DNA from 3 places in the Streptomyces sp. NPDC059696 genome. Region 2 is predicted to be linked to each of the others. Evidence: riboswitches for the same ligand, from Rfam matches in the RefSeq annotation. Region 2 holds a riboswitch; each other region holds the start of a gene.
The links. Region 2 has a riboswitch for thiamine pyrophosphate ahead of ACFV20_RS20310 (thiamine ABC transporter substrate binding subunit). Riboswitches for the same ligand answer to the same signal wherever they lie in the genome.
Positions count from the first base shown of each region.

Region 1: another riboswitch for thiamine pyrophosphate. It lies ahead of thiO (glycine oxidase ThiO); the one in region 2 lies ahead of ACFV20_RS20310 (thiamine ABC transporter substrate binding subunit).
Region 3: another riboswitch for thiamine pyrophosphate. It lies ahead of thiC (phosphomethylpyrimidine synthase ThiC); the one in region 2 lies ahead of ACFV20_RS20310 (thiamine ABC transporter substrate binding subunit).

Region 1 is NZ_JBHWFG010000035.1:33,605-43,573, forward strand. It holds gene metF (methylenetetrahydrofolate reductase [NAD(P)H]) at 1-823, opposite strand, end outside; gene thiE (thiamine phosphate synthase) at 943-1,599, opposite strand; gene ACFV20_RS30095 (Rv2175c family DNA-binding protein) at 1,902-2,267, opposite strand; gene ACFV20_RS30100 (NAD(P)/FAD-dependent oxidoreductase) at 2,332-3,573, opposite strand; gene ACFV20_RS30105 (hypothetical protein) at 3,606-3,956, opposite strand; TPP riboswitch at 4,009-4,120, shown strand; gene thiO (glycine oxidase ThiO) at 4,118-5,302, shown strand; gene thiS (sulfur carrier protein ThiS) at 5,299-5,499, shown strand; gene ACFV20_RS30120 (thiazole synthase) at 5,502-6,299, shown strand; gene pknB (Stk1 family PASTA domain-containing Ser/Thr kinase) at 6,483-8,414, shown strand; gene ACFV20_RS30130 (deoxyribonuclease IV) at 8,473-9,351, shown strand; gene ACFV20_RS30135 (sulfite oxidase-like oxidoreductase) at 9,394-9,969, opposite strand, start outside.
Region 2 is NZ_JBHWFG010000017.1:79,425-89,393, reverse strand. It holds gene ACFV20_RS20340 (hypothetical protein) at 1-439, shown strand, start outside; gene ACFV20_RS20335 (VOC family protein) at 554-961, shown strand; gene ACFV20_RS20330 (LOG family protein) at 986-2,107, shown strand; gene ACFV20_RS20325 (LAETG motif-containing sortase-dependent surface protein) at 2,263-2,943, shown strand; gene ACFV20_RS20320 (ABC transporter ATP-binding protein) at 3,024-4,043, opposite strand; gene ACFV20_RS20315 (ABC transporter permease) at 4,044-5,645, opposite strand; gene ACFV20_RS20310 (thiamine ABC transporter substrate binding subunit) at 5,684-6,748, opposite strand; TPP riboswitch at 6,843-6,949, opposite strand; gene rlmN (23S rRNA (adenine(2503)-C(2))-methyltransferase RlmN) at 7,002-8,108, opposite strand; partial or broken gene ACFV20_RS20300 (transposase) at 8,481-8,899, shown strand; gene ACFV20_RS20295 (PLAT/LH2 domain-containing protein) at 9,055-9,819, shown strand.
Region 3 is NZ_JBHWFG010000003.1:203,844-213,812, reverse strand. It holds gene ACFV20_RS04730 (cupin domain-containing protein) at 1-156, shown strand, start outside; gene ACFV20_RS04725 (DUF5326 family protein) at 320-532, shown strand; gene ACFV20_RS04720 (IclR family transcriptional regulator) at 862-1,587, shown strand; gene ACFV20_RS04715 (SsgA family sporulation/cell division regulator) at 1,686-2,120, shown strand; gene ACFV20_RS04710 (YibE/F family protein) at 2,332-4,059, opposite strand; TPP riboswitch at 4,132-4,321, shown strand; gene thiC (phosphomethylpyrimidine synthase ThiC) at 4,314-6,098, shown strand; gene ACFV20_RS04700 (hypothetical protein) at 6,186-7,058, opposite strand; gene ACFV20_RS04695 (metallophosphoesterase) at 7,242-8,327, opposite strand; gene ACFV20_RS04690 (LacI family DNA-binding transcriptional regulator) at 8,603-9,715, opposite strand.

The sequences.
Region 1 (9,969 bases), on a different contig from region 2:
CGAGCAGCCGCGCACAGAACTCCGTGGCGAATTCGATCCCAATGGAGCGTACAGCGGCCGGATCGTCTTTTGCTGTGAGGATCCGCTCTTTCAGGGCAGCGGGGAACGCGGCGTTGGTGAGGGAGCCGATCCGCTCCAGGGTCTTCACGCTGGCGATCGGCATGACCTCGGGAATGATCGGGGTGTCGCAGCCGGCGGCCGAGACCCGGTCGCGCAGCCGGAGGTAGTCCTCGGGCTGGAAGAACATCTGCGTGATGGCGTAGTCCGCGCCCGCACGGCACTTGTCGACGAAGTGGCGGACGTCGGTCTCCCAGTCGCGGGAGCGCGGGTGCATCGCCGGGAAGGCGGCGACGCCCACACAGAAGTCGCCGGAGGCCTTGATCAGTTCCACGAGCTCGGCGGCGTAGGCGAGGCCCCGCGGATGCGGCACCCACTCACCCATCGGGTCGCCGGGCGGGTCACCGCGCAGGGCGAGCATGTTGCGGATCCCGGCGTCGGCGTACTGGCCGATGATGTTGCGCAGATCGGCCACCGAGTGGTCGACCGCGGTGAGGTGGGCGATCGGGGTGAGGGTGGTGTCGGAGGCGATCGCCTCGGTCGCCTTGACCGTGCCCGCGCGGGTGGAACCGCCCGCGCCGTAGGTCACGGAGACGAAGTCGGGCGCCACCGCCTCGACCCGGCGCAGCGCGTTCCACAGGTTCCGCTCGCCCTTCGGGGTCTTGGGGGCGTAGAACTCGAACGAGTACGTCGTCTTGCCGGCTGCGAGCATGTCGCGGACGGTGCGCGCGTGGTCCGACCTGATGGATGCGGTGCCGAGGGCCATACCGGCAGGTTAGCCAGGGGCTGTCGGTCCCCCAACCGCAGGCCGACATTTGCCCGGATTGTCCGCTTGCTGTCCATCCCTTGGACAGACCGTCGTCACCACGCCTCCCGAAGCCGCTCCTACGCCTCCCGCAGCCGCTTGGCGAACTCGGACGCCGCGGCCCCCGGGTCGTCGGCCTCGGTGATCGCCCGTACGACGACGACGCGCCGGGCCCCGGCCTCCAGGACCTGATCGAGGCGGGACAGGTCGATGCCGCCGATGGCGAACCAGGGGCGGTCGGTGCCGAGGGCGGCCGTGTACCGGACGAGGTCCAGGCCGGGTGCGTGACGGCCGGGCTTGGTCGGCGTCGGCCAGCACGGGCCGGTGCAGAAGTAGTCCACGCCCTGCTGGAGGGCTGCCGCGGCGGCCTCGGACTCGGCGTGGGTGGAGCGGCCGATCAGGACGTCGTCGCCGAGGATCGCGCGGGCCGCGGGGACCGGGAGGTCGCCCTGGCCGAGGTGCAGGACGTCGGCGCCGGCGGCGTGGGCGACGTCCGCCCGGTCGTTGACCGCGAGCAGCTTGCCGTGCCGGGCGCAGGCCTCGGCGAGGACGGCCAGGTGCTCCAGCTCCTCACCGGCCTCCATGCCCTTGTCCCGCAGCTGCACGATGTCGACGCCGCCGGCCAGCACGGCGTCGAGGAACTGCGGCAGGTCGCCCTGCCGCTTGCGCGCGTCGGTGCAGAGGTAGACCCGGGCGTCGGCGAGCTGGGCCCGTGCGGTGGCGGCGGTGCCGGTCATGCGTGTCCCCCTGGATGTCGTGGCGTACGGGTGTCCGCGTGGGCGCCGTGCGGCGCGGGATCGCCCCGGCCCGCCGCGCACGCCTCGGGCACCCTACGCCTGCCCCCGGCACGGACGGACGGGCCCCACCGGGCGTCGCGGCCCCGCGGTGAGCGGCGCCGCGGGAGGCCGGGAGGTGCGCAGGTCGCCCGGGCACGAGGCACCCCCGGGCCGTGACCCCCGGGCCACGGCCCCACGTCGGGCGGTTGTTCAGGTCCGGTCCCGCTCGCACGGCACCGGACGGTTGTCCGGTCGCGGCCGGGTCAGACCGCGAGCGCCTGGGCGCGGCGCTTCACCTCCGTGCCGCGGTTCTCGCTGAGCGCCTGCGCGGGGGTGCCGGGCAGGCTGTCGTCCGGGGTGAAGAGCCACTCCAGCATCTCTTCGTCCGTGAAGCCGTCGTCCCGCAGCAGTGTCAGGGTCCCGGACAGGCCCTTGACGACCTTGTCCCCGTCGATGAAGGCGGCGGGGACGTGCAGCGCGCGGTTCTCACCTCGGCGTACGGCGATGAGCTGGCCGTCCTTGACCAGCTGCCGCACACGCGTCACCTCGACGCCGAACTGTTCGGCGATGTCGGGGAGGGTGAGCCAGGCGGGGACGAGAGCATCGATCTTTGCGTCAATCTCGGTCACGGGAACCAGCCTGCCATTCGCCACTGACAGTCGGAAGCCGGGCGGTCCACCCGGGCGGGGCCCGCTAGGCCGTGGCCGCCTTCATGGGCCGGGCCGGATCCGCCAGCAGCACCGGGTTCATCGCCGTGCCCGATTCGATCAGGCGGCGGCCCTGCGCCAGGTCCCGGGGCCGGCCCACCGCCAGCAGCGCGACCAGGCGTTCACCCCGCAGCCAGCACACCGTCCAGGCCGGGCCGGAGGGGTCGCCCCGCCACAGGGTCGTGTCCGCGGCCGGGTGGTGCCCGGCGTACTGGACGAACCGCCCGAACTGCTCGGACCAGAAGTAGGGCACCGGGTCGTACACCGCCGAGGGCTCGCCGGTGGCCCCTCCGACGATGTTCACGGCGACCGTGCGCGGCCCCTGGAGCGCGTTGTCCCAGTGGTGGATCAGCAGGCGCTCGCCGTAGCGCCCGGAGGGGAAGGACGCGCAGTCGCCGACCGCGTACACGTCCGGCAGGGTCGTGCGCAGGTGCTCGTCGGCGACGATCTCGCCGTGGGTGCCCAGCGCGATACCGGAGCCGGCCAGCCAGGCCGTGGCGGGGCGGGCGCCGATGCCGACGACGACCGCGTCCGCGGGCAGCCGCGAGCCGTCGTCGAGGACGACCGCACCGGGCTCGACGCGCTCCACGCGCGCGTGCGTGCGCAGGTCCGCCCCCGCGTCGGTGTACCAGCCGGCCATCGGGGCGGCGACCTCGGCGGGCAGCGCCCCGGCGAGGGGGCGTTCCGCGGCCTCCACCACGGTCACCGCGCAGCCCGCCTCGCGCGCGGCCGTGGCGAACTCCGCGCCGATCCAGCCCGCGCCGACGACCACGATGTCGTGCCGGCGGGCCAGCACGGGCCGCAGCCGCTCGGCGTCGTCCAGGGTGCGCAGCAGGTGCACGCCCGGCACGCCGTCGGTGCCGGGCAGCCGGACGGGTTCCGCGCCCGTCGCGACGACCAGGACGTCGTACGGCACGGGCCCGACCTCGGTGTCCAGCTCGTGGTCGGCGGGGCGCACGCCCAGCACCTCGCAGCCGAGCCGCAGTTCGATGCCGAGGGCTTCGAAGTCGACGTCGAAGGCGGAGCCCTCGGACTTGCCGAGCAGGACGGCCTTGGACAACGGGGGCCGGTCGTAGGGCTGGTGGGGCTCGGCGCCGATCAGGATCACGTCACCGGTGAAGCCCTGCTCGCGCAGCGCGACGGCGGTCTGCACCCCGGCCATGCCCGCACCGGCCACGACGACGCGCCGCGGCGCGGACGAACCTGGTTCCTGCGTCTGCTCGCTCACCTGATCACCATAGACACCTGACGTTCTGTCAGTCAGTGCTCGTGCGCCGTGACCTGCTCCACAACGCTCGTGCCGTTGCCCCGCTGGGACTCCCACTCCCAGGTCTCCTCCAGCCGCACCCGACCGTCGGGCAGCTCCACGACCGAGGAGACGCAGTGCCCGGAGGACGTGGTGCCGTCCCGCTTGAGCTGGACGTACCGGAAATCCAGCCGGTCACCTTCCCGGGTACCCACCAAGTGCCCGCGTACGACGTCACCGCCGGTGTACTCGGCCCAGATCTCGCCCTGCCGCTCGTGATAGGTGAACCGGGTGCGGGTGCCCACCTGGCCCGGGGCCTGGTCGGCGACCGGGGCGAGGACGAGACCGTCGAGGGATCGGGCCATGGGACGAGGCTCCCTTACTGCTGGACAGGGCATCGGGCTAGGGTGGCCAACGTAAAGCACTCGCGGGAGCCCGGACGCACCGGGCTGAGAGGGAGGCTGGCGGCCTCCGACCGTACGAACCTGATCCGGGTCATGCCGGCGAAGGGAGGGGCTGGACGCCCATGTCGCCTACGTCCACATCGACGTCCGCGTCGTCAGACGTCCTGGTCATCGGGGGCGGGATCATCGGCCTGGTCACGGCCTGGCGGGCCGCGCAACGCGGGTTCGCCACGGCCGTCGTGGACCCCGAGCCCGGCGGCGGAGCCGCACAGGTGGCCGCCGGGATGCTGGCCGCCGTCACGGAACTGCACTACGGCGAGCAGACCCTGCTCGGCCTGAACCTCGCCTCCGCCCGCCGCTACCCGGACTTCGCCGCCGAGCTCACCGAGCTGACCGGCCGGGACCTCGGCTACCGCCGCTGCGGCACGCTCGCCGTGGCGCTGGACGCCGACGACCGGGCCCACCTGCGCGAACTGCACGCCCTGCAGCAGCAGTCGGGGCTGGAGTCGCAGTGGTTGTCGGGGCGCGAGTGCCGGCGCCTGGAGCCGATGCTCGCGCCGGGGGTGCGCGGGGGGCTGCGGGTCGACGGCGATCACCAGATCGACCCCCGGCGGCTGGCCGGGGCGCTGGTCGCCGCGTGCGAGCGGACGGGCGTGGTCTTCCACCGCACGTGGGCGGAGCGGCTCACCGTCGTCCGGGAGCGGGCCGCGGGCGCCGTCCTGGCCGACGGGAGCGAGGTGGCCGCCGGACAGGTGGTGCTCGCCGCGGGCAGCCTGAGCGGCCGGCTCCCGGGCGTCCCCGAGGACGTGCTGCCTCCCGTGCGGCCGGTGAAGGGGCAGGTCCTGCGGCTGACCATGCCGCAGCGGCACGGGCCGTTCCTGAGCCGCACGGTGCGCGCGGTCGTGCGCGGCAGCCACGTCTACCTGGTGCCGCGGGCGAGCGGCGAGCTGGTCGTCGGGGCCACCAGCGAGGAGCTGGGCTGGGACACCACCGTGACCGCGGGCGGCGTGTACGCGCTGCTGCGGGACGCGCACGAACTGGTCCCGGGCATCACCGAGCTGCCGCTCACCGAGACCCGGGCCGGTCTGCGGCCCGGCTCCCCCGACAACGCGCCCCTGCTCGGCCCGACCGGTCTGGAGGGCCTGCTGCTGGCCACCGGGCACTACCGCAACGGCGTCCTGCTCACCCCCGTGACCGGCGACGCCCTGGCCCACGTCCTGGCGACGGGCGAACTCCCCGAGGAGGCCCGCCCCTTCACGCCGAAGCGCTTCTCCCCCGCCACCGCACTCACGGAGCAGCCCGTATGAACATCTCCGTCAACGGCGAGCCCCGGGACGTCGGGCCCGGCACGGCTCTCGACACGGTCGTGAGGTCGCTCACCGCCTCGCCCTCGGGTGTGGCCGCCGCCCTCAACGAGACCGTCGTCCCCCGCACCCAGTGGCCCTCCACGCCCCTCTCCGAGGGAGACCGCGTGGAAGTCCTCACCGCCGTCCAGGGAGGCTGACCATGGCCGACGACCCGTTCGTCCTCGGTGGTACGTCCTTCACGTCCCGTCTGATCATGGGTACCGGCGGGGCGCCCAGCCTCGACGTGCTGGAGCGGTCGCTGGCCGCGTCCGGGACGGAGCTGACGACGGTCGCGATGCGCCGGGTGAACGCCTCGGTGCACGGCTCGGTGCTGTCCGTCCTGGACAGGCTGGGCATCCGGGTGCTGCCCAACACGGCGGGCTGCTTCACCGCCGGCGAGGCCGTCCTCACGGCCCGTCTCGCGCGCGAGGCCCTCGGCACCGACCTGGTCAAGCTGGAGGTCATCGCCGACGAGCGCACGCTGCTGCCGGACCCGATCGAGACGCTGGAGGCGGCCGAGACCCTGGTCGACGACGGCTTCACGGTGCTGCCGTACACCAACGACGACCCCGTGCTGGCGCGGAGGCTGGAGGACGTGGGCTGCGCGGCGATCATGCCGCTCGGCTCCCCGATCGGCTCCGGGCTCGGCATCCGCAACCCGCACAACTTCCAGCTGATCGTGGAGCACGCGCGCGTGCCGGTGATCCTGGACGCGGGCGCCGGCACGGCCTCGGACGCGGCACTGGCCATGGAGCTGGGCTGCGCGGGTGTGATGCTCGCCTCGGCGGTGACACGGGCGCAGGAGCCCGTGCTGATGGCCGACGCCATGCGGCACGCGGTGGAGGCGGGGCGGCTGGCGTACCGGGCGGGGCGGATCCCCCGGCGGCACTTCGCCGAGGCGTCGTCGCCGGCGGAGGGCATGGCCGTGCTGGACCCGGAGCGGCCCGCTTTCCGGTAGCCCGGGGGGTCGCGTCACACGGCCCGGGGGGCACGCCACGGGTCGGCTGCACCCCCGCCCCGTTCCGGTGGCAGGGGGGTCATGGCACACGGCCCGGGGGACACGTCACAGGTCGGCTGCAGTCCCGCCCCGGATTCCGCCGGGGGGACGGGGCTGTCGGTCATGGCTCGTACACTCGCCTGCGTGGACACGACCCTTCAGGACCCCTTGGTCGGGCAGGTGCTCGACGGCCGGTATCGCATCGACGCGCGGATCGCGGTCGGCGGGATGGCCACGGTCTACCGGGCCGTGGACACCCGGCTCGACCGGGTCCTCGCGCTCAAGGTGATGCACCCCTCGCTCGCGGTCGACGCCTCGTTCGTCGAGCGGTTCATCCGCGAGGCGAAGTCCGTGGCCCGGCTGGCCCACCCGAACGTGGTGCAGGTCTTCGACCAGGGCACCGACGGCTCGTACGTGTACCTGGCGATGGAGTACGTCGCGGGCTGCACCCTGCGGGACGTGCTGCGCGAGCGCGGGGCCCTGCAGCCGCGGGCCGCCCTGGACATCCTGGAGCCCGTGCTGGCCGCCCTGGGCGCCGCCCACCGCGCCGGTTTCGTGCACCGCGACATGAAGCCCGAGAACGTGCTGATCGGGGACGACGGCCGGGTCAAGGTCGCCGACTTCGGCCTGGTCCGGGCCGTCGACACGGTGACGAACACCACCGGCACCGTGCTCGGCACGGTCTCGTACCTGGCCCCGGAGCAGATAGAGGACGGCACCGCCGACCCCCGCGTCGACGTGTACGCGTGCGGCGTGATGCTGTACGAGATGCTGACCGGCGACAAGCCGCACGACGGGGACTCCCCCGCCGTGATCCTCTACAAGCACCTGCACGAGGACGTGCCCCCGCCGTCGGCGGCCGTGCCCGGCATGGCCTACGAGCTGGACGCGATGGTGGCCTCGGCGACGGCCCGCACCCCGGCGGTGCGCCCGCACGACGCCGTGGCGCTGCTCGCGCAGGTCCGGGACGGACGCCAGCGGCTGGACGACGACCAGCTGGACGCGGTGCCGCCGCAGGCGCTCGCGATGGACCACGACAACGGCGACGACCGGACGACGGTGATCCCGCGCGCCCTGACCACGCCGCACCCGCTGCCGGCCGACGAGGACGACGCGGCCGGGGAGTCCCTCGACCGCACCAGCCGTTTCGCCTCTCCGCCGCCTCCCCCGCCCGTCCGGCGCCGTCCGGGATCCCGGCGCGGCCCGGCGGCGATCGTCGTCGCGGTGCTGCTCGCGCTCGGCCTGGGCGTCGGCGTCTGGTACATCAACTCCGGCCAGTTCACGGAGGTCCCGCCGCTGCTGGCGAAGACTCAGGACCAGGCCGAGGACCGGCTGCGGGACGCCGGCCTCGAACTCGGCAAGGTGGAGCACGCCTACAGCGACACCGTGGAGCGCGGCCGGATCATCAGCAGCGACCCGAAGGCCGGGGCGCGCATCCGGGGCAACGACGCGGTGGGCATCACCGTCTCCGACGGCCCCGAGACGGTGCGCGTGCCCGCCCTGGCGGGCCAGGAGCTGGGCGAGGCGCGGGACCTGCTGAAGGACGACGGGCTGGAGCCGGGCATGGTCACCCGGCAGTTCAGCGAGGACGTGCCGCGCGGTGCGGTGGTCTCCGCGCGCCCGGCCGACGGTACGAAGGTGCGCGCGGGCACGGCCGTCGCGCTGGTCGTCAGCAAGGGCGCCCCCGTCGACATCCCCGACGTCACCGGCTCCGACGAGGCCGACGCGCGGTCCGAGCTGACGGAGGCGGGCCTCAAGGTGAAGATCGCCACCGAGCGGGTCACCTCCTCGGAGTACGACAAGGGCCAGGTGGTCCGGCAGTCCCCCGCGTCCGGCACCGCCGCCGAGGGCGACACGGTGACGCTGACGCTGTCGAAGGGCCCCGAGATGATCGAGGTCCCGGACGTGGTCGGTGACAACGTCGACGACGCGAGGCAGGCGCTGGAGGGCGCCGGGTTCGAGGTCGACGAGGACCGCGGCCTGTTCGGTCTGTTCGGCGACGAGGTCAAGAGCCAGTCCGTCGAGGGCGGCCGGACCGCGCCCAAGGGCTCCACGATCACCATCACGATCAGGTGAGGCCGGCGGGCGCGGGCCCGTGGCGGGGGCAGGGCCGGACGCATGACACCCTGAACGGGTGAACACTCAGCTGTCCGGCCCCTCCCGCAACCCGGTGGGCGGCCACGTCCCCGTGGCCGGTGGGCTCCACTCCGTCGGTCTGTCGTACGCCCGTGACCTGGCGGCCGAGGCCGTCCAGGTCTTCGTCGCCAACCCGCGCGGCTGGGCCACCCCGACCGGCAATCCCCAGCAGGACGAGGCGTTCCGTACGGCGTGCGCGGACGGGTCGATCCCGGCGTACGTGCACGCCCCCTACCTGATCAACTTCGGTTCGCACACCGAGGCGACGGTGGAGCGGTCGGTGGAGTCGCTGCGGCACTCCCTGCGGCGCGGGCGGGAGATCGGGGCGCTGGGCGTGGTCGTGCACACCGGCAGCGCGACCGGCGGCCGGGAGCGGTCGGTGGCCCTGAAGCAGGTACGGGAGCACCTGCTGCCGCTGCTGGACGAGCTGACCCACGACGACGACCCGTTCCTGCTCCTGGAGTCGACGGCCGGTCAGGGCGCCTCGCTGTGCTCGCGGACGTGGGACTTCGGCCCGTACTTCGAGGCGCTGGACGCCCATCCGATGCTCGGCGTGTGCCTGGACACCTGCCACATCTACGCCGCCGGGCACGACCTGACCGGCCCGAGCGGTATGCACCAGACGCTCGACCTGCTGGTGGACACCGTCGGTGAGGGCCGGCTGAAGCTGATCCACGCCAACGACTCCAAGGACGTGGTGGGCGCGCACAAGGACCGGCACGAGAACATCGGCGTCGGCCACATCGGCGAGGATCCGTTCCGGGCGCTGATGACGCACCCCGCGACCGAGGGCGTGCCGCTGATCATCGAGACGCCGGGCGGCAAGCAGGGGCACGCGGCCGACGTGGAGCGGCTGAAGAAGCTGCGCGAGGGCTGAGGCGCCGGAGACCGGGCCGAGGCACCGGGGGCGGCTGACGCCTCAGAGGCCGGGACCGTCCCCGGGCTCCTCCTGGTAGGAGTAGCGCTGCTCCCGCCAGGGGTCGCCGATGTTGTGGTAGCCGCGCTCCTCCCAGAAGCCCCGCCGGTCGGCGGTCATGTACTCCACGCCGCGGACCCACTTGGGGCCCTTCCAGGCGTAGAGGTGGGGGACGATCAGGCGCAGCGGGAAGCCGTGCTCGGCGGTGAGCAGTTCGCCGTCCTTGTGGGTGGCGAACAGCACGCGCTCGTCGGCGAAGTCGGACAGCCGGAGGTTGGAGCTGAATCCGTACTCGGCCCACACCATCACATGGGTGACGTCGTCCGCGGGCGGGGCGAGGTCCAGGAGCGTGCGCGCGGGGATGCCGCCCCACTCGGCGCCCAGCATGCTGAACTTCGTGACGCAGTGCAGATCGGCCACGACGGTGGTGTGCGGCAGGGCCGTGAACTCCTCGTGGCTCCAGCAGTGCTTGCCGCCGTCGGCGGTGGCTCCGAAGACGCGGAACTCCCAGCGCTCGGGCCGGAACTTGGGCACGGGCCCGTAGTGCGTGACCGGCCAGCCGCGCTGCAACCGCTGTCC
Region 2 (9,969 bases):
GGCCCTGGCCGGTCCGGGCCTGACCCACCTGTGCGGACGGCTGCTCCAGTCGGCCCGCCCCGGCGCCCTGCGGCTCCTGGCCGGCCGCATCCTGATGGCGGAGTCCGTGCGCATCGGGCGTCCCCTCGGCGTCGTCTGCGCGGTGCTGTCCGCCGCGTGGGCGATGGCGCTGCTGCACGCCCCGGACGGGCTCGCGCTCGGGCCGCTCACCACCCTCGGCGTGGTCCTCGTGACCGGCTGCACCACGGCGACGCTCCTCACGGCCGCCGTCGAGGCCCGGCAGGCCCGCGCCGGCACCACCGCGGCGCTGCTGCGCCTCGGCGCCCCCGCCTCCGTGCTGCGCGGCGCCGCCGCCCTGCGCGCGGGCGCGCTGCTCGCCCTGTTCGGCCCGCTGACCCTGACGGTCGCGGAACTGGCGGCGCTGCCCCTGGCGCGCTGAGCCCCGGGTCCGCCGGAAACCCGTACGAGAAAAATCTCCGTACGGCGATGAGTTCCGGACCGGCCCCCGGTCCATCCCCGCGTAACGACACGGACTGGATGGGAGCGACCTCACATGTACCAGCAGATGATCTTCGTGAACCTGCACACCAACGACCTCGGCGCCTCGAAGCAGTTCTTCACGCGGCTGGGCTTCGCGATCAACGAGCAGTTCAGCGACGACTCCACCGCCTCGGTCGTGATCAGCGACACCATCGTGGTCATGGTGCACACCAGCGAGAAGTACCTCCAGTTCACCAAGAAGGAGATCGCTGACTCGACGAAGACCAGCGAGGTGCTGCTCGCGCTGAGCGCCGAGAGCCGGGAGAAGGTCGACGAGCTGGTCGACAAGGCGGTCGCGGCGGGCGGTTCCGTCTCGGGCGAGACCCAGGACCACGGTTTCATGTACGGCCGCGCCTTCGACGACCCGGACGGCCACACCTTCGAGGTCGTGTGGATGGACCCCGCGGCCGTCCAGGGCTGAGGTGCGCTGTGCCAGCATGGGCGGGTGCAGACGATGCCCGCCCATGCGGCCCACCATGACGACCGTGAGATAGAGACCCTCGAGGAGTTCGACGCGACCGTCTCGGCGCGCGGCACCCTCGCCGGGTACCGCGTCCAGGCCGTCGACCTGACGGACCGTACGCGCGAGCTGCTCACCACGGACACCGCGGGCGCGGTCTTCCTCGGCTGCGCGATGCGCGAGGACGCGGACGCGAAGGTCCGGGCCGAAGGCGCCCTGGTCTTCCCGCCGGTCCCGGGTCTGCCGTTCGACCCCTACCGCGGTCTGGTCTACTCCCCGGACGAACTCTTCGCGTCGCTGGCCGACGGCTACGAGGCCACGCCCGACGCCCTCGCCTACGCCTGGTTCCAGCGCACCAAGGCGGACCGCGACATCTACGCGTCCATGCTGCGCGCGGTCCACGACGACTCCGTCTCGGACGCGCTCGACGAACTGCTGTCCGGGGCCCGGGTGGTGGGCGTCATGGGCGGCCACGCGATGGCCCGGGGCACCGAGGAGTACGCCGGTGCCGCACGGCTCGGCAGGGAACTGACCCGCGCCGGTTTCACGGTCGCCACCGGCGGCGGCCCGGGTGCCATGGAGGCGGCGAACCTCGGCGCCCACGCCGCCCCCTTCGACGACGAGATGCTCACCGAGTCCCTCGAACTGCTCGGCAAGGCACCGCACTTCACACCGTCGATCACCCAGTGGGCGTCGGCCGCCTTCGAGATACGCGCCCGTTGGCCCCAGGGCGGCCGCTCGGTGGGCATCCCGACCTGGTTCTACGGCCACGAGCCGCCCAACGCCTTCGCGTCCCACATCGCCAAGTACTTCGCCAACGCCACCCGCGAGGACGGCCTGCTGGCCCGGTCCACCGCGGGTGTGGTGTTCCTGCCGGGCGCCGCCGGGACCCTGCAGGAGATCTTCGACAACGCGACGCCCAACTACTACGAGTCGCGCGGCGAACCGACGCCGATGGTGCTGGTGAACCGTACGCACTGGACGGAGCGGCTGCCCGCGTGGCCGCTGCTCCGGTCGCTGGCCGCGGGGCGCTCGATGGAGCAGCGGATCGCGCTCGTGGAGCGGATCGAGGAGGCGCCCGAGGCGTTGAAACGTCTCGGCGGTTAATAAGAAGGCAAAGCAACTGCTTGCAGCCTGCATATGCGTTGACACTACTTATGCAGCGCTTATAGACCTGTGAGCCTCACGGTAGTGCTGATGTCCGGTCAGCACGGCCGCAGCCCCCCGCTTCAGCAATCCTGCAAAGGACAAACGTGACAGTTCTGTCCGTATCCCGCCGCGCGCGTACCGTGCGCATCCTCGGTGTCGTCGCCGCCTCGGCCGCGCTCGCGCTCGGCACCGCCGGCAACGCACTCGCCTGCGACATCAGCGAGTTCTCCGCCGAGGCGAAGTGTGACGGCGACAAGGGCGTCATCACCGTCACCGACGTCGACCCCGCCGGCATCCCGGCGACGGTCACCGTGTACCTGGAGAACAACGGCGCCGACGTGAAGAAGGTCGGCGAGCAGGTGGTCAAGGGCTCGCGCGAGGGCACCACCATCACCTTCGCCGACGACTGGAAGCCGAACGCCGAGTACCGCATCCACGTCAAGGCCGCCAAGTACGTCGACGAGGACATCAAGCCGAACCTCGTCACCCCGGCCACGGCCTGCAAGAAGGAGGAGGAGCCCCCGGCTTCGACTCCCCCGGCGACCCCGACCCCGTCGGCGTCCCCGTCGAAGCCGGCCGAGGAGAGCGAGAGCCCCGCTCCGGAGCCGTCGGAGAGCCAGAGCTCCTCGCCCGCGGGCAACGCGCCCGCCCCGGCCGGTGACTCCAACCTCGCCGAGACCGGTGCCGACTCCAACACCGGCCTCATCGCCGGGATCGCGGCGGCCCTGGTCGTCGTCGGCGGCGGTGCGGTGTTCTTCGGCATGCGCCGCCGCGGAGCGAACAGCGACAGCTGACGTCCGCACACCTCGTGACGTGGCCCGTCCCCCCACCGGGGGGCGGGTCACGTCCCGTGTGCACCGCAGGCCGCGGACGATCAGCCGAGCACCACGACGTCCGCCGCGTCGAACTCCACGCCGACCTCGTCCCCGACCTCGGGTGCCGCCCGCAGCGCACACGCCGCCTCCAGCCGCGGGGCGTCCTGCGACTGCAGACGGACGGCGACGTGGGTGCCCTTGAAGGTGCGTGCGGTCACCGTGCAGCGCAGGCCCGACTCGGCGGGCACCAGCCGCACCCCGGCAGGCCGCACCAGCAGCGTGCGGGTGCCCTGCGAAGCGCCCTCCGGCACCGGCACCTTGCCCCAGGGCGTGTCCGCCGCCTCCGCTCCGACGGTCGCCTCGACCACGTTCTCGAAGCCCAGGAAACGCGCGACGAAGGCGTCGGCGGGCCGCTGCCACACCTCGAGAGGCGTGCCGGACTGGGCGATCCGCCCGTCCCGCATCACCACGACCCGGTCGGCCAGCGCGAAGGCCTCCCCCTGGTCGTGCGTCACGGCGAGCACGGTCGTACCCAACCGGCCGAACAGTTCCTTCAGTTCGACGACCAGCCGCTCCCTCAGTGACCGGTCGAGCTGGCCCAGCGGCTCGTCCAGCATCAGCAGCCGCGGGCTCGGCGCGAGGGCCCGGGCCAGCGCCACCCGCTGCTGCTCCCCGCCGGACAGTGAGGCGACGGCCCGGCGGCCCGCATCCGGCAGCCCCACGAGGTCCAGCAACTCCTGGACTCGTTCGGGCCGTTGCGGTCTCGGCTCGCCGCGCATCCGCAGCCCGAACGCCACGTTGCCCGCCACGTCCCGCTGCGGGAACAGCTGATGATCCTGGAACATCAGCCCGACGCCCCGCCGGTGCGCGGGCACGCCCGCCTGGTCACGCCCGTCGAGCACCACCCGGCCGGCGTCGAGCGGCTGCAACCCGGCCACCGCCCGCAGCAGCGTCGACTTGCCGCTGCCGCTCGGCCCGAGCACACACACGATCTCGTGCTCGGCGACCTCCAGATCGACGGCGTCCAGCACGGCACGCCCGCCGAAACGGACCGTCGCACCCTCCAGGCTCAGCAGCATCTAGAACTCCCCGGTCTGGTCCGTCCGCAGCCTCTCCAGCACCAGCAGGGCCACCGCGCACACCACCATCAGCATCGTCGAAAGGGCCATCGCCTGCCCGTAGTTCAGGTCACCGGGCCGGCCCAGCAGCCGGGCCACCGCCACCGGCAGCGTCGGCCGGTCGGGCCGCGCGATGAACACCGTCGCGCCGAACTCCCCGAGGGACACCGCGAAGGCGAACCCGGCCGCGATCAGCAGCGCCCGCCGCACCATCGGCAGGTCCACCTCCCGCCACACCCGCCAGGGCGAGGCCCCGAGCACCGAGGCCGCCTCCCGCAGCCGCACGTCCACCGCCCGCAGTACGGGCAGCATGGTCCGCACCACGAACGGCACCCCGACCAGCGCCTGCGCGAGCGGCACCAGGATCCAGGAGGACCTCAGATCCAGCGGCGGCTCGTCGAGGGAGATCAGGAAGCCGAAACCGACGGTCACCGCGGACACCCCGAGCGGCAGCATCAGCAGCGCGTCGAAGCCGCGCACGAACCGCCCGGCGTCCCGCCGGGTGAGCGCGACCGCGGCGAGCCCGCCGATCACCACGGCGATGAGCGTGGCGGCGACGGCGTACGACAGGGAGTTGCCGATCGCCTCGATCGGCGGGACCAGGAACACTCCCCCGTCCTGCCGGGTCAGGGCCCGGTAGTAGCCGAAGGCCGGGGCGTCCAGCGACCGCTGCACCAGCACGGCCAGGGGCAGCACCAGCAGCAGGGCGACGGTGACGAGCACCCCGCCGAGCAGCGCCCACTGCCCCGCGCCGCGCGGCCGGCGCACGGTCATGGACGCGTCCACCAGCCGCAGCGCGGTCTCCCGCCGCCGTACGGTCCAGGCGTGCACGACGAGGATCGCGCCCACCGCGACGAACTGGACGAGGGTCAGCACGGCCGCCGTCGACAGGTCGAAGATCTCCGACGTCTGCCGGTAGATCTCCACCTCCAGGGTGGAGAAGGTGGGCCCGCCGAGGATCTGCACGACACCGAACGAGGTGAAGGTGAACAGGAAGACCATCAGCGCGGCGGCGGCCACGGCCGGGGCGAGCGCGGGCAGGGTGACCCGACGCCAGGCCCGCAGCGGGGACGCCCCGAGCATCCGGGCGGCCTCCTCCTGCCGCGGGTCGAGCTGCGCCCAGAGCCCGCCGACGGTCCGGACGACGACCGCGTAGTTGAAGAAGACGTGCGCGAGCAGGATCGCCCACACGGTGGTGTCCAGCCGTACGCCCCACAGCTCGTCGAGCAGCCCGCCCCGCCCGACGAGCGCCAGGAACGCCGTGCCGACGACGACCGTCGGCAGCACGAACGGGACGGTCACGACCGCACGCAGGACCTGTTTGCCGGGGAAGTCGAAGCGCGCGAAGACGTACGCGCCGGGCAGCGCGACGAGCAGGGTCAACACCGTGGAGACCAGCGCCTGCCAGGTGGTGAACCACAGCACGTGCCGGACGTCGGACTGGGCGAGCACCTCCCCGATCCGCCCGAGGTGCCAGACCCCGTCGGCTTTCAGACCGCGCGCGACGATCGCGGCGACGGGGTAGGCGAAGAAGACGGCGAAGAACGCGACGGGCACGGCCAGCAGACCGAGCCGCGCCGCGCTCCCGCGCCGGGTGCGGGCTACTTCAGTACGAGTGACGTCCACGACTTGACCCACTGGTCGCGATGGTCGGCGATCTTCGCCGGGTCCATGGTCTCCGGGTCCTTCGCCTGCGGCCCGTACTTCACGAACTCCGGCGGCACCTGGGCGCCCTCGGTCACCGGGTAGACGAACATGTTGAGCGGCATGTCCTCCTGGAACGTCCTGCTGACCAGGAAGTCGAGGAAGGCCTTGCCGCCCTCGCTGTTCCTGGCGCCGGCCAGCAGCCCCGCGTACTCGACCTGCCGGAAGCAGGTGCCCTCGGCGACACCGGTCGGGGCGGTGCTCGGCTTCGGGTCGGCGTAGACGACCTCGGCGGGCGGCGAGGAGGCGTACGACACGACGAGCGGCCGGTCGCCCTTGGCCTTCCTGCCACTGGCCGAGCCGGAGAACTCCTGGTTGTAGGCCTGCTCCCAGCCGTCGACGACCTTCACGCCGTTGGCCTTGAGCTTCTTCCAGTAGCCCGCCCAGCTGTCGTCTCCGTACGCGGCGGCCGTGCCGAGCAGGAAGCCGAGCCCGGGCGAGGAGGCGGAGGCGTTCTCGGTGACGAGCAGGTTCTTGTACTGCGGCTTCACCAGATCGTCGAAGGTGCGCGGCGGCTGCAGCTTGTGGTCGGCGAAGTACTTCTTGTCGTAGTTGACGCAGATGTCGCCGGTGTCGACGGGCGTGACGCGGTGCTTGTCCTGGTCGACGCGGTACTCGGGCTCGACCCGCTCGGATCCCTTCGCCTCGTACGACTGGAACAGGCCGTTGTCGAGGGCGCGGGACAGCAGGGTGTTGTCGACGCCGAAGAGGACATCGCCCTGCGGGTTGTCCTTGGTCAGGATGGCCTTGTTCACGGCCTGGCCGGCGTCACCGTCCTTCAGGACGTTCACCTTGTAGCCGGACTGCTTCTCGAAGGCGGCGATGACGTCCTCGGACGCGGCCCACGAGTCGTGGCTGACGAGGGTCACGGTCTTGGGGTCGCCGGACCCCTGACCGCCGTCGGACGACCCGCAGGCGGCGAGCGTGCCGACCAGGCCGAGCCCGACGACCGCCGCCGTCATCCGCTTCTTGTTGTTGCTCACTGGATTCCTCCTGGAGGACCAGGAGAAGACGCGGCCCTGCCCGGGACTCCGGGTCCCGGGCAGGGCGCAACAGCTCGAGTGGTGACCGATCTCCCTACCCAGAATGACCTGGGCCAGGTTCGGAGGGTCTGCGGCCGTGTGCCGCACTCTCAGCGCTGTGGCGCTCCCCTGTCGGAATATGCAGGTGTGATGGTGAAGGTGCCTCTGTGAAGCTGTACTGACGACGGTCAGACTACCGTTCGGTGGCGGCGAGCTGACCACACGCCCCGTCGATCTCCTGACCTCGGGTGTCCCGGATCGTCACCGGCACACCATGGGCGGCGATGGCCTCCACGAACGCCTTCTCGTCCTCGGGCCGCGAGGCGGTCCACTTCGAGCCGGGCGTCGGGTTGAGCGGGATGAGGTTGACGTGCACGGGCTTGCCCTTGAGCAGCCGCCCGAGCCGGTCACCGCGCCAAGCCTGGTCGTTGATGTCCCGGATCAGCGCGTACTCGATGGACAGCCGGCGCCCGGACTTGGCGCTGTACTCGAACCCGGCGTCGAGCACCTCGCGCACCTTCCACCGGGTGTTCACCGGCACGAGGGTGTCGCGCAGCTCGTCGTCGGGGGCGTGCAGGGAGATCGCGAGCCGGCACTTGAAGCCCTCGTCGGCGAACCGGTGGATGGCCGGGACGAGTCCGACAGTGGAGACGGTGATGCCCCGCTGGGACAGGCCGAGGCCGTCGGGCTCGGGGTCGGTGAGGCGCCGGATGGACCCGATGACCCGGTTGTAGTTCGCGAGGGGCTCGCCCATGCCCATGAAGACGATGTTGCTGAGCCGGGCCGGTCCGCCGGGGACCTCCCCGTCCCGCAGGGCCCGCATGCCGTCGACGATCTGGTGCACGATCTCGGCGGTGGACAGATTGCGGTCCAGTCCCGCCTGCCCCGTCGCACAGAACGGGCAGTTCATGCCGCAGCCGGCCTGCGAGCTGATGCACATGGTCACCCGGTCCGGGTAGCGCATCAGCACGGACTCGACGAGCGTCCCGTCGAACAGCCGCCACAGGGTCTTGCGCGTCGTGCCCTGGTCGGTCGACAGATGCCGTACGACGGTCATCAGCTCGGGCAGCAGCGCTTCCTGCAGCTTGCTGCGGGCACCGGCGGGGATGTCCGTCCACTGCTCCGGATCGTGCGCGTACCGCGCGAAGTAGTGCTGCGAGAGCTGCTTGGCACGAAACGGCTTCTCCCCGACGGCCGCGACGGCCTCCTTGCGCTCGGCAGGAGTGAGATCGGCAAGATGCCGCGGCGGCTTCTTGGCTCCGCGGGGGGCGACGAAAGTGAGTTCTCCGGGCTTAGGCATGGCCGTACCAGTGTCGCAGATCGATTCACGTGGCCTGCGGCCGAAGGGTCGCAGGGGGGTCGTTGACCGTCGTCATCTGTCGTCGTTGGCCACCCTCGGACGGCCCACAGACGGCCCGGCTCGGGGGTCACCCTGCGGCTATCGATAGCAGCAGGGGCCGCTAACGATAGCGGCAGTGATAGCGGCCAGAACCGCTAGTGACCAGCCTGTTAGCGAATAGCGGCCCGTCTGGGCAGGTCCTAGAATCGCGCCGTACAGCGACTCTGAGAGGGGCCCGGCCGGACCGCGTCGGGCCGCGTCGGGCCGCGTCGGGCCGATGCGGGTACGGGCGAGTGGGAGCTCCCTCACGCTCTGGTGGTGGGGTGTGCCCTCATGGCTGAGCGGCTGGTCGACGACATCTTCACCGCGCTCGACGAGCAGACGGTCGTCGTCCCGGGCACCGGCACCCTCGATGTGATCGTCCCGTCGCTGGCGAAGTCGCTGGCCGCCGTCCATGAACTCCCACCTGGCCTCCTACGCGGGCCTCGAAGCAGTCCGGCACGTCGATCCACGGCGAACACGCCCCCAAAGGCGGAAACCGGCAACTGAAACGGGCGATGTTCCTCTCCGCGTTCGCAGCCGTGCACGATCCCGCATCCCGCACCTACTACGACCGCTGCCGAGCCTTCGGCAAAACCCACACCCAGGCCCTCCTCCGCCTCGCCCGCCACCGCATCAGCGTCCTGTTCGCCATGCTCCGCGACGGAACCTTCTACGAGCCAAAGCGCCCTCGCTTGACGAAGAACTATTAGGGATAGACCGTAATCGACTACTCCACTTGCGGAAACCTCACAGCAGCAAGTGACGTAGTCGAGAATCACCAGACGAGAAAATATACGACTCCCCACGGGTTGCGATCAGCACGCCCGAAGGAGCATTTTTCCAATGGTCGGCAACTGGGGGGTGTATGACCGACTACCGCATCGTCGTCCATACGGCTGACATCGATGGGGCCGGAACAGATGCCAACGTGTACCTCACCCTGTTCGGGAGTGCTGGCAGCAGCGGCGAAGTCCAGATCGACTCACCCGCAGACGATTTCGAGCGAGGAAGCGTGTGCATCCGCTCATTTACCTTCCCGGAACTTGGATCGCTGGAGTCACTCCACGTTCGACACGACAACAGCGGCAGTCTTCCGGGATGGTTCCTGGACCGCATCGAAGTGACCAACGAGTCGGATGGTTCGGAGTGGTCATTCGAGTGCAACAGGTGGCTTTCCGAGACAGATGACGACGGCCGAATTGATCGGCGACTGAAGGCAACTCAAATAGATAGGTGGGGGAGAATGCCTGTCATTGTAGACAAGTACATCACCGTCGCAGAATGGAACACCGACGTCGACACCAACGTGAACCTCAAGAATGGCGACTGGGTCGACATCAGCGCAAGCGGCAGCATCTGGGCTGGCGTGTGGTTCACGGGCGAAAACGGCCCCAACGGCTGGACCGGATGGAGCGCCAGCAACGACAGTCCCCTTCCCGGTGCGGCGCCATTCAGTCTGCTCGGAAAGACGGCCGAGGACGGCTACTTCTTCATCGGCTCCTCCCTGCGGCGCCCCTATCGCAATGAGAGCCTTGGCCCGGGTGAAACGCGCCTGGCTCTACGCATCAACGACAACAAGCCCGGAAACGGGTCTGGCGCCTTCTCGGTGAGGATCCAGATCTGGCGCTGACGGGAACCTGCGTCAGCAAAGAAGCCTCACCATCACTCTGCTGAACGCCGTGACTGTGCCGCGGCCCAGTCCACCTGAGTTAGACCGATCTCGCGTGCCGACACGGCCCAGGGACGGCCCAGGGACGGCCCAGCAACAAGGGACAGGCCC
Region 3 (9,969 bases), on a different contig from region 2:
GTTGTGAGCGGCCGGGCCTCGATCACCGTCGGCCTGGAGACGACCCAGGTGGGACGCGGCAGCGTGGTCTACGTGCCGGCGGGCGTCGCTCACAAGTTCCACCACATCACCGAGGACCTGCGGGTGATGGTGGTCTTCTCTCCGCCCGAGGGGTGACCGAGCGCCTCGGGGTTCCCTAGGGGTTCGGTCAGGGGACGACAAGGGATGCGGAGCGCCCGTTCGCCCCCTCCCGCACCTAGCATCGAGTGCAGGACATCAAGGACCGGCAGGACCGACAGAACCCGGCACTCGAACGGGCGGAGAGGTAAGGACGAGGGCGATGCGAGAGATCTTCACGGGACTGCCGTGGTGGGTGAAGTGGATCGCGGTGCCGGTCATCGCCCTGGTCGTGTTCGGCGGGCTGATCGCCAGCGTGGTCGGCTTCGTCATCGGACTGCTCTTCAAGGTGCTGGTCTTCGTGGCCCTGGTCGGCGGACTGATCTACGTCGTACGCAAGTTCACGTCGAGCTCCTCGTCGCGCAGCGACTGGTGAGACCGGTGGGAAACCGGTGGGGGTAACGGGAAACTCCGGCCATCACCGGTTCCCTCGGGCGAGGGAAGTTTCCCGGCGGGGCGGTCTGCACGCGGTGGCAGGCGAATAGAGTCCGGAACTCGACGCGGGGACCTCCCCGCGAGCGGCATTCGCCCCCACCCGTGTTCCCCCGCACGGTGTGCCCCCTCGCGTTTCGGGAGAGCCCCTTGGTCCCGGCTGACACCGCACCCGTTCACCTCCACACCGTCCCCGCGCAACCCCGCTCGGCGACGGCCTCCGGGCCGCCGCCACCGTCGGCACCACCTCCGCCGCCGACCCTCATCGGATCGGTGCAGCGCGCCATGCGCCTGCTGGAGACCGTCGCCGCGCACGAGTACGGTGCCCCGGCCAAGCAACTGGCCCGTGAGACCGGGCTGGCGCTGCCCACGACGTACCACCTGCTGCGCACCCTCGTGCACGAGGGCTATCTGCGCCGGGACAAAGGCCTGTTCTTCCTCGGTGAGGCGGCCGAGCGGCTGAGCAGCAGCGGGGCGCGGCAGAAACGTCGCAGCACGATCGTCGACGCGCTCGCGCACTGTCGGGACGCCCTGGGCGTTCCCGTGTACTACGCGGTCTACCGCGAGGGCGAGATCGAGGTCATGTGCGTCTCCGACACCCCCGTCAACCCGGCGGTCGAGGAGTGGGCCGACTTCCGGGAGACCGGCCACGCGCACGCCATCGGGCAGTGCCTGCTGTCCCAGCTGGACGAGGACGCCCGCCGTGACCACCTCGACCGCTATCCGGTGCAGCCCCTCACGCCCTACACGGTGCGCGACAACCACAGTCTGCTCAGACGCCTGGAGCGGATCCGGCGCATGGAGCCGGTGACCGAACGCCAGGAGTACGCCCTGGGCGCGGTCTGCGCCGCGATTCCCCTCACGCTCGGCAGCACGGCCGCGACGATGGCCATTTCACTCCCCGCACACCAGGCCGACCGGCTGCTGCCCGCGGCCCGGCAACTGCAGGTCGAGATCGGGCGCGTGCTCGGCTCGCTCGCACTCTCTATCAGTATGTGAAAACTCACTCCTTGTGATCTGCTGTGTACGTTCAGCAAGATTCCATCAAGTGTCAGAGGTTTGTTCCCGGCCAGTAACGGCGATTGACGGGGTTGTCGATGCGCGAGTCCGTACAAGCAGAGGTCATGATGAGCTTTCTCGTGTCCGAGGAGCTCTCCTTCCGCATTCCGGTGGAGCTGCGCTATGAGTCCAGTGATCCCTATGCCGTCCGGCTGACGTTCCACTTGCCCGGTGACGCCCCGGTGACGTGGGCTTTCGGGCGGGAGTTGCTGATCGACGGGGTCGGCCGGCCGTGCGGGGAGGGCGATGTGCGCGTCACGCCCGTCGAACCCGACGCGCTGGGCGAGGTGTTGATCCGGCTTCAGGTGGGCAGCGACCAGGCGTTGTTCCGGTCCTCGACGGCACCGCTCGTCGCTTTCCTCGACCGTACGGACAAGTTGGTGCCGCTGGGCCAGGAGGGGTCGCTCGCCGACTTCGACGCGCACCTCGACGAGGCCCTGGACCGCATCCTCGCCGAGCAGGGCGCCGGCTGAGACATGGACCCGGCGGCACGGTGGAGTAACGCTTCACCGGGTGCCGCCGAGCTGTGAAGGAACGCTTCTTCCTGCGATCGTCCTACGATCTTCCTCGCGTCGGCCCCATCGGTCGGCCGTTCCCGGGTCGGCCCTTTCGGGTCGGCCGTTCTCGGTCGGGTACGCGAGTCGGCCTTCCTCAGGTCGGCGGGCCGTCGTGAACGCGGCGGCGTCAGCGCTTGCGGCGCCGACCCCTTCCACCGCGTGCCGGAACCGCGGCGGTCTCCGGGACGGGCTCCGCGCCGGGACGGTCGGCCGAGACCACCAGCGCCGCCAGGGCGGTGGTGACCGGCACCGAGGCGACCAGGCCGATCGAACCGACCAGGGTGCGCACGATCTCCTCCGCGACCAACTCGCTGTTGGCGACCGTCCCCACACTGGACTGCGCGATGGAGAACAGCAGCAACAGCGGCAGCGCGGCACCCGCGTAGGCGAGGACGAGCGTGTTGACGACCGAGGCGATGTGGTCGCGGCCGATCCGGATGCCCGCGCGGTAGAGCCCCCGCCAGCCCATCGACGGGTTGGCCTCGTGCAGCTCCCAGACCGCCGAGGTCTGCGTGACCGTGACGTCGTCCAGCACGCCGAGCGAGCCGATGATGACGCCGGCCAGCAGCAGACCGCTCATGTCGATCGTCGGGTACAGGCCGTGGATCAGCCCGGTGTTGTCGTCGGTGTTGCCGGTCAGAGCCGCCCAGTCGATGAACACCGAGCCGAGGACGCCGATCAGCAACAGTGAGATGAGAGTGCCGAGCACCGCGACGGACGTCCGGGCGGACAGGCCGTGACACAGGTACAGCGCGATGAGCATGATGGCGCTCGCGCCGACCACCGCCACGACCAGCGGGTTGGAACCCTGCAGGATCGCGGGCAGGATGAAGAAGTTCAGCACCATGAAACTGATGGCCAGCGCGACCAGCGCCATGACGCCCCGCATCCGCCCGACGATCACCACGGCGACGGCGAAGATGCCCGCGAGCAGCGCCATGGGCAGACCGCGGTTGATGTCGGTGACCGAGTACTGCAGGTCCTTCGGCGCAGAAGGCTCGTAGGCGACCACGACCTCCTGGCCCTCGTGCAGCTGACGGGACTGGTCCGGCTGGACGATCTCGGTGAACGTACGACCCTTGTCGTCACCGCTGTCGACCCGGATCGTCGCCCGCTTGCACGTGCCCTTCTCCTCCTGCACCGCGGAGGAGCCCTCGGCGGTGGAGGTGTCGCCGGTCGGCGGAACGCCCGAAGCGCCGGCCTCCTTGCAGCTCACCTCGACCACCTTGGTGACCGTGGCGTCCTGCGTCTGCCGGTCGAAACCGACTCCGGTGCGCTCGTGCGCCGGGGCGCCGCCCGGCCACAGCACGGCGAGACCGACCAGCACGGCGACGCCGAACGGGATCAGGATCGCCGCGATGACCTTGCGCAGGTGCTGGGAGACGGGGGTGGCCGGGCCATGACTGTGGGAGTGCCCGTGCCCGCCACCCGGCCCGGGACCGTGTCCGTGACCGCCGTGGCCACCGCCCCCGCCGTGACCGTGTCCACCGTCTCCGTCGGGGCCGCGACCGTGGCTCTGTCCTCCACCGCCTGCGGCCGGCCCCGGGCCCTGCCCGGCAGCGGGGCCGTGACCGGTGCTGTGGCCGGGGCCCTGCCCGTACGCGCCATGGTCCTGGGAGCCGAAGCCCGCGTCCTGCCCGTACCCGTACGCGGGTTCCCGTCTCGGGGCGGGAGGCTGTGTCCCGCCCGGCCCCCGAGGTCCGCGCGGTCGCTGTGGCCCGGCCGGTGCCTGCCCGGACCCGGTGGCGAAATCATGGCCCTCAGCAGGGCCGTCACCACGGCCGTTGCCGTTTCCGGCGCCGGATCCGCGGGGCGGCTCGGGCGAGGGGTAGGAGGGACGCTGCGTCGTGGTCACCGCCCGATCATCGCAAGAACGAGGGGGGCCCTCTGTTCACCGCGCCAGAATTGCCGCTAGCGTGGGGGCACCTTTTGTACACGCGGGAGCTCGGAGCACCGGGCTGAGAGGGCGCTGACCTCCGTCCCAGCGATGTTTCACATGAAACATCGCCGGAGTCGAGTGATGTTTCACACGAGACATCGCCGGACGGAAACCGCTGCGTCGACCGCCGAACCTGTTACCGGGTAATGCCGGCGTAGGGAGTAGGTCTCATGACCAACAAGGACGCACGCACGCCTGCCTCCGTTCAGGACGAGACGTCCGAGGAGGCCGGGAAGTCCATCGGCTGGCACAAGGCGTACATCGAGGGCACCCGCCCCGACCTGCGCGTGCCGGTCCGTCAGGTGCACCTCACCAACGGCCGGTCGGTCACGCTGTACGACACGTCCGGCCCGTACACCGATCCACTCGTCGACACCGACGTCCGCAGGGGCCTGTCGCCGCTGCGCGAGAACTGGATCATCGCCCGGGGCGACACCGAGGAGTACGCGGGCCGCCCCGTCCGTCCCGAGGACGACGGCATCAAGCACACCTCGCCCCGCGGCGGTCTCCGTAACCTGGACGCGGTCTTCCCCGGCCGGCCCCGCCAGCCGCGCCGCGGCAGGAACGGCGAGGCGGTCACCCAGCTCGCGTACGCCCGCCGCGGCGAGATCACGCCCGAGATGGAGTACGTGGCCATCCGGGAGAACGTCTCGCCCGAGGTGGTCCGCGACGAGATCGCCGCAGGCCGGGCCGTGCTGCCGGCCAACGTCAACCACCCGGAGATCGAGCCGATGATCATCGGCAAGCGGTTCCTGGTGAAGGTCAACGCCAACATCGGCAACTCCGCGGTGACGTCCTCCATCGAGGAGGAGGTCAAGAAGATGACCTGGGCGACCCGATGGGGCGCCGACACGGTCATGGACCTCTCCACGGGCCGCAACATCCACACCACGCGGGAATGGGTGCTGCGCAACTCCCCCGTGCCGATCGGCACCGTGCCGCTCTACCAGGCCCTGGAAAAGGTCGACGGCCGCGCCGAGGAGCTGACCTGGGAGATCTACAAGGACACGGTCATCGAGCAGGCCGAGCAGGGCGTGGACTACATGACCGTCCACGCGGGGGTGCGCCTGGCGTACGTGCCGCTGACGGCGAACCGCAAGACGGGCATCGTCTCCCGCGGCGGCTCGATCATGGCGGCCTGGTGCCTCGCGCACCACAAGGAGTCGTTCCTGTACGAGAACTTCGAGGAGCTGTGCGAGATCCTCGCCGCGTACGACGTCACGTACTCGCTGGGGGACGGCCTCAGGCCCGGATCGATCGCGGATGCCAACGACGAGGCGCAGTTCGCGGAGTTGCGCACGCTCGGGGAACTCAACCGGATCGCGAAGCGTTTCAACGTGCAGACCATGATCGAGGGCCCGGGCCATGTCCCGATGCACAAGATCAAGGAGAACATCGACCTTCAGCAGGAGATCTGCGATGAAGCTCCGTTCTATACGCTCGGCCCGCTGACCACGGACGTCGCACCGGCGTACGACCACATCACCTCCGGCATCGGTGCCGCGATGATCGCCTGGTGGGGCACGGCGATGCTGTGCTACGTCACGCCCAAGGAGCACTTGGGCCTGCCGAACCGCGACGACGTCAAGACCGGCGTCATCACCTACAAGATCGCCGCCCACGCGGCGGACCTCGCCAAGGGACACCCGGGTGCGCAGGAGTGGGACGACGCGTTGTCCGACGCCCGTTTCGAGTTCCGGTGGGAGGACCAGTTCAACCTGGCTCTCGACCCGGACACGGCACGGGAGTTCCACGACGAGACCCTGCCCGCCGAGCCCGCCAAGACGGCTCACTTCTGCTCGATGTGCGGTCCCAAGTTCTGCAGCATGAAGATCTCGCAGGACATCCGCCGGGAACACGGCGGCACGCGGACCGAGATCGAGGAGGGCATGGCTCTGAAGTCGAAGGAGTTCGCCGCGAGCGGTAATCGCGTCTACCTGCCCATCGCGGACTGACCGGCCGCGCACAGGCTCGGGGGCGGGTGAGGCCCCCGGCCTGTGGGAGGCGCCGCTCGGAACGGACTCCGAGGGCTGCTCCGACCGTTACTCCGGCTGGTGCTCCGGTCCTCCGAAGTCCGGGCTGGAGTAGTCCGGGCTGCTGAAACTGGGGCGCGAGCCGCGGTCGCCGTCGTCCGGGCTGGTGAACCCGGGGCGGTCGTAGCCGAGGTGCGGCATGCGGCTGACCGGGGCGGGCGAGGGCGAGTGGTGCAGCGCCGCGGCCGCGCCGGGGTCGGCGAGTGCTTCCCGCAGAAAGGGCAGGATGCCGCGTTCCAGCAGGGCCTCGTGCCAGGCCTCCTTGGCCTGGGCCACCTCGCCCCGCAGTTCGCCGTACGGCCCGACCTCGGCCGTGGGCTTGTTGCGCAGGGCGGTGAGCAGCAGCCCCACGGCGGCGACGAGGATCGCGATCGCGGTCACGCCACCGAACACCCAGCCCGTGGTGAGCATGGTCCGGGCGAATCCCTGCCCGGGATCGAGCATCCGCAGGATGTAGCCGACGAGCAGGAAGATCGCCGCGGCGGTCCCGGCCAGCACGGGTGCGAGGACGGCGACCACGGCGACGGCGCCCGCGCCCGTGGCCTCCGCGACCCCTCCCACGGTGGCGGCGAGCCCCGAGGCGTCCGCGCCCGGCTCGGAGGAGCCGGACCCGGACCCGCGCACGGCCGGTGAACCGGCCGACGCCGGCTGACGCAGTTCGTCGCGGACCTTGACGTAGTGCTGGTATTCGGTCGCCGCGGCCGCGGTGATGAGCGCGGTGGCGCTCAGGGCCATGGTGCGCAGCTGTTCGGGGTTGAGCCGCTGTCCGACAGCGGCCAGTTCCGGACGGTGTGGTGCGGAGCGCAGCGCCTCATCGAGGATCCGCTCGTATTCCTGGCGGTCCTCGCTCAGCAGGTGCTGCGGAACGCTGTTCATGTGCATCCCCCGATGCTCCGTAGGGCTTGGGGCTCGGCATGCTGACGAGCCGTCGGGCAGAAACGGAGGGGAGCCTGCTACGGATAAGCCGATGGTAGAGCGGTGACGGTGCGCGGTGACAGGGGGTTTACCGAAATTGACCCCGCACCGGCCCGGTCAGCCGAGGGGGGACGCCTGCGCGGTGAACGTTCACGTCTCCAGCGGCAGTTGCTGGACCAGCAGTTTTCCGGCCATGGTCACGCCACCGTCCATCGCGATGGCGAGTCCGTCGGCGTAGACGTGCGGGCCCTCGATCACGGGGTCGCGGCTCTCCTCGTCCTCCTCCGAGCCGACCTCACCGAGCAGATACGGAATCGGGCTGTGGCCGTGAACGATACGAGTGCCCCCGTACGTATCGAGCAGGGAGCGCACGGCCTCCGCGCCGCCCTCGTCGCGGAAGGAGAACCGCTTGGTGAACTTGCGGAACAGGTCCCAGACCTCGTCCGCGTCGTTGCGGGTGATCGTCTCGCGGACGGTGTCGTTGACCTCTTCGATGGAGCGGCCGTAGTCGAGGTAGGCGGTGGTGTCGGAGTGGACGAGCAGGTGCCCGTCGACCTCCTCGACGGCGTCCAGGCGGGACATCCACTGCAGGTGGTGGTCCTGGAGGCGGTCCATGTCGGTCTTCTGGCCGCCGTTGAGCAGCCAGGCCGCCTGGAAAGTGGCGGTGCCCGCTCCGGAGTTGACGGGGGTGTCGCCGAACCGCTTCGCACCCAGCAGGAGCAGCTCGTGGTTGCCCATGAGTGCCTTGCAGTAGCCACCGGCCGCGGCGGCCTCGGCGGACAGCCGCATCACCAGGTCGATGACGCCGATGCCGTCCGGGCCGCGGTCGGTGAAGTCGCCGAGGAACCAGAGCCGGGCGGTGCCCGCGCACCAGTTGCCGGCGGCGTCGAGCAGGCCCTTCTCCTGGAGGGCGGACACCAGCTGGTCGAGGTAGCCGTGTACGTCACCCACGACGTACAGCGGGCCCTGCCCGGTGGTGGACTGCGGGGCGGTGGTCTCGGGATCCACGGTCACCTGAACAGTGTCACCCCGGTTGACGACGGGAAGGTCGCGCTGGGTCGGCGTGTATCCCTCGGGGTAGGTCTCCTCGGGCGGCGGGGCGACCTCGGGGTGGACGCTGTGGACGTACGGACCGGCCTCGTGGACGTACGCGGGCACCCGGAAGTCGCGCAACGTCGCCGTCCGCTCCACCTCGGGTCCCTGACCGGCCCCCTGAGTCATCGACCCCTCCACCATCGCGCCGCATTGCACCGCATCGGACTGCCTGGTCGTAGCGGCCCGCGGGTGTCGTGGGCCCATCATAGGAATGCGGATCGTGTCATGTGATGACCCAGGGGTGGTGAATCAGAGCAAGAGTCCAGTTCACCGCGGCTTTCGCCCCGATTGGGCCAGGCTTTGACCACCGTGTGACCGCCCTCGCCCTTCTTCTCTTCGCGAGAACGATCCTTTCTCTCCGGGCGACCGGCCCGGTTTCTCCTCAGGAGGGCGATCTTCCCCGGCCGGGTGCGGGGTCAGGCGCCCTCGGGCGATCGCGGAGGGCTGACCGTCGTGCGCGGCGGGCGTCGCTGGGACGAGGTGCGCACGATCAGCTCCGTCGGTATCACCTGCTCCACCGGGTGGTCGGATTCCACTCCCTCGATGGCGTCGATGAGGAGCTGCACCACCGCGGTGCCGATGCGGCGTGGTTTCAGGGAGAGGGTGGTGATGGGCGGCTCGGTGTTGGCGTACACAGTGGACTCGCTGCAGCAGACCAGCAGCAGGTCGTCGGGGACGCGCAGGCCGTAGCGGCGGGCGGCGGCGAGCAGGTCGGTGCCGTTCGGGTCGAACAGTCCGTAGACCGCGTCGGGCCGGTCGGGCCGGGCGAGGAGCCGGTCCGCGGCGACGGCACCCGCGCACGGATCGTGCGCCGGATAGGCCTCGTAGACCGGATCCTGTCCCACACGCTCGCACCAGCGCAGGTACGCGGTGGTCGACAGGTGGGTGTAGGTGTCCGTCGTCGTGCCGGTCAGCAGGCCGATGCGGCGGGCGCCGGCGTCGGCCAGGTGGTCGAGGATGCCGAGGACGGCGGCCTCGTGGTCGTTGTCGACCCAGGCCGTGACCGGCAGTGCACCGGCCGGGCGGCCGTCGGAGACCACCGGAAGGCCTTGCCGGACGAGCTCGCTGACGACCGGGTCCTGGTCGGAGGGGTCGATGACGACCGTGCCGTCCAGGGCGACGTTCGACCACACGTCGTGGCGGGAGGTCGCGGGCAGGATGACGAGGGCGTAGCCGCGGGCGAGCGCGGCGGAGGTGGCGGCCCGTGCCATCTCGGCGAAGTACGCGAACTCGGTGAAGGTGAAAGGTTCATCCCCGTAGGTGGTCACGGTCAGGCCGATGAGGCCCGACTTGCCGGTACGGAGGGTCCGGGCGGCGGCGGAGGGCCGGTAGCCCAGCCGGTCGGCGACTTCCCGGACATGGCGCCGGGTGGCGTCCGGGAGCCGGCCCTTGCCGTTGAGGGCGTCGGAGACGGTCGTGATGGAGACTCCGGCGGCGGCGGCCACGTCTCTGATGCCGGCCCGACCCGGCCGGCTGCCTCGCCGTGAGGTTTCCGCGCGGCTCACCTGGTGCTTCCCTGCTGCTGTCATGGCGAGCCGATAGTAGGGCTCATGCGGTGGGGTAGTGCGGACGCATATGCACGCGTTGACAGGCACGTTTCTGCATGATCATTTAACCTCAATTGCCGTGGAAACAAAGGAGGTTGAGCGCTTTCTTGACAGTACGTGTGTTGTCGGCGCGCACGTGCCTGCCAAGTGGCTGAGGTTGCGAAGAGGTCTCAACTCACCTGCACGGGGGATGCGCGCCACGGCGTACACCACCGGCGCATAGATATATGTGCGGC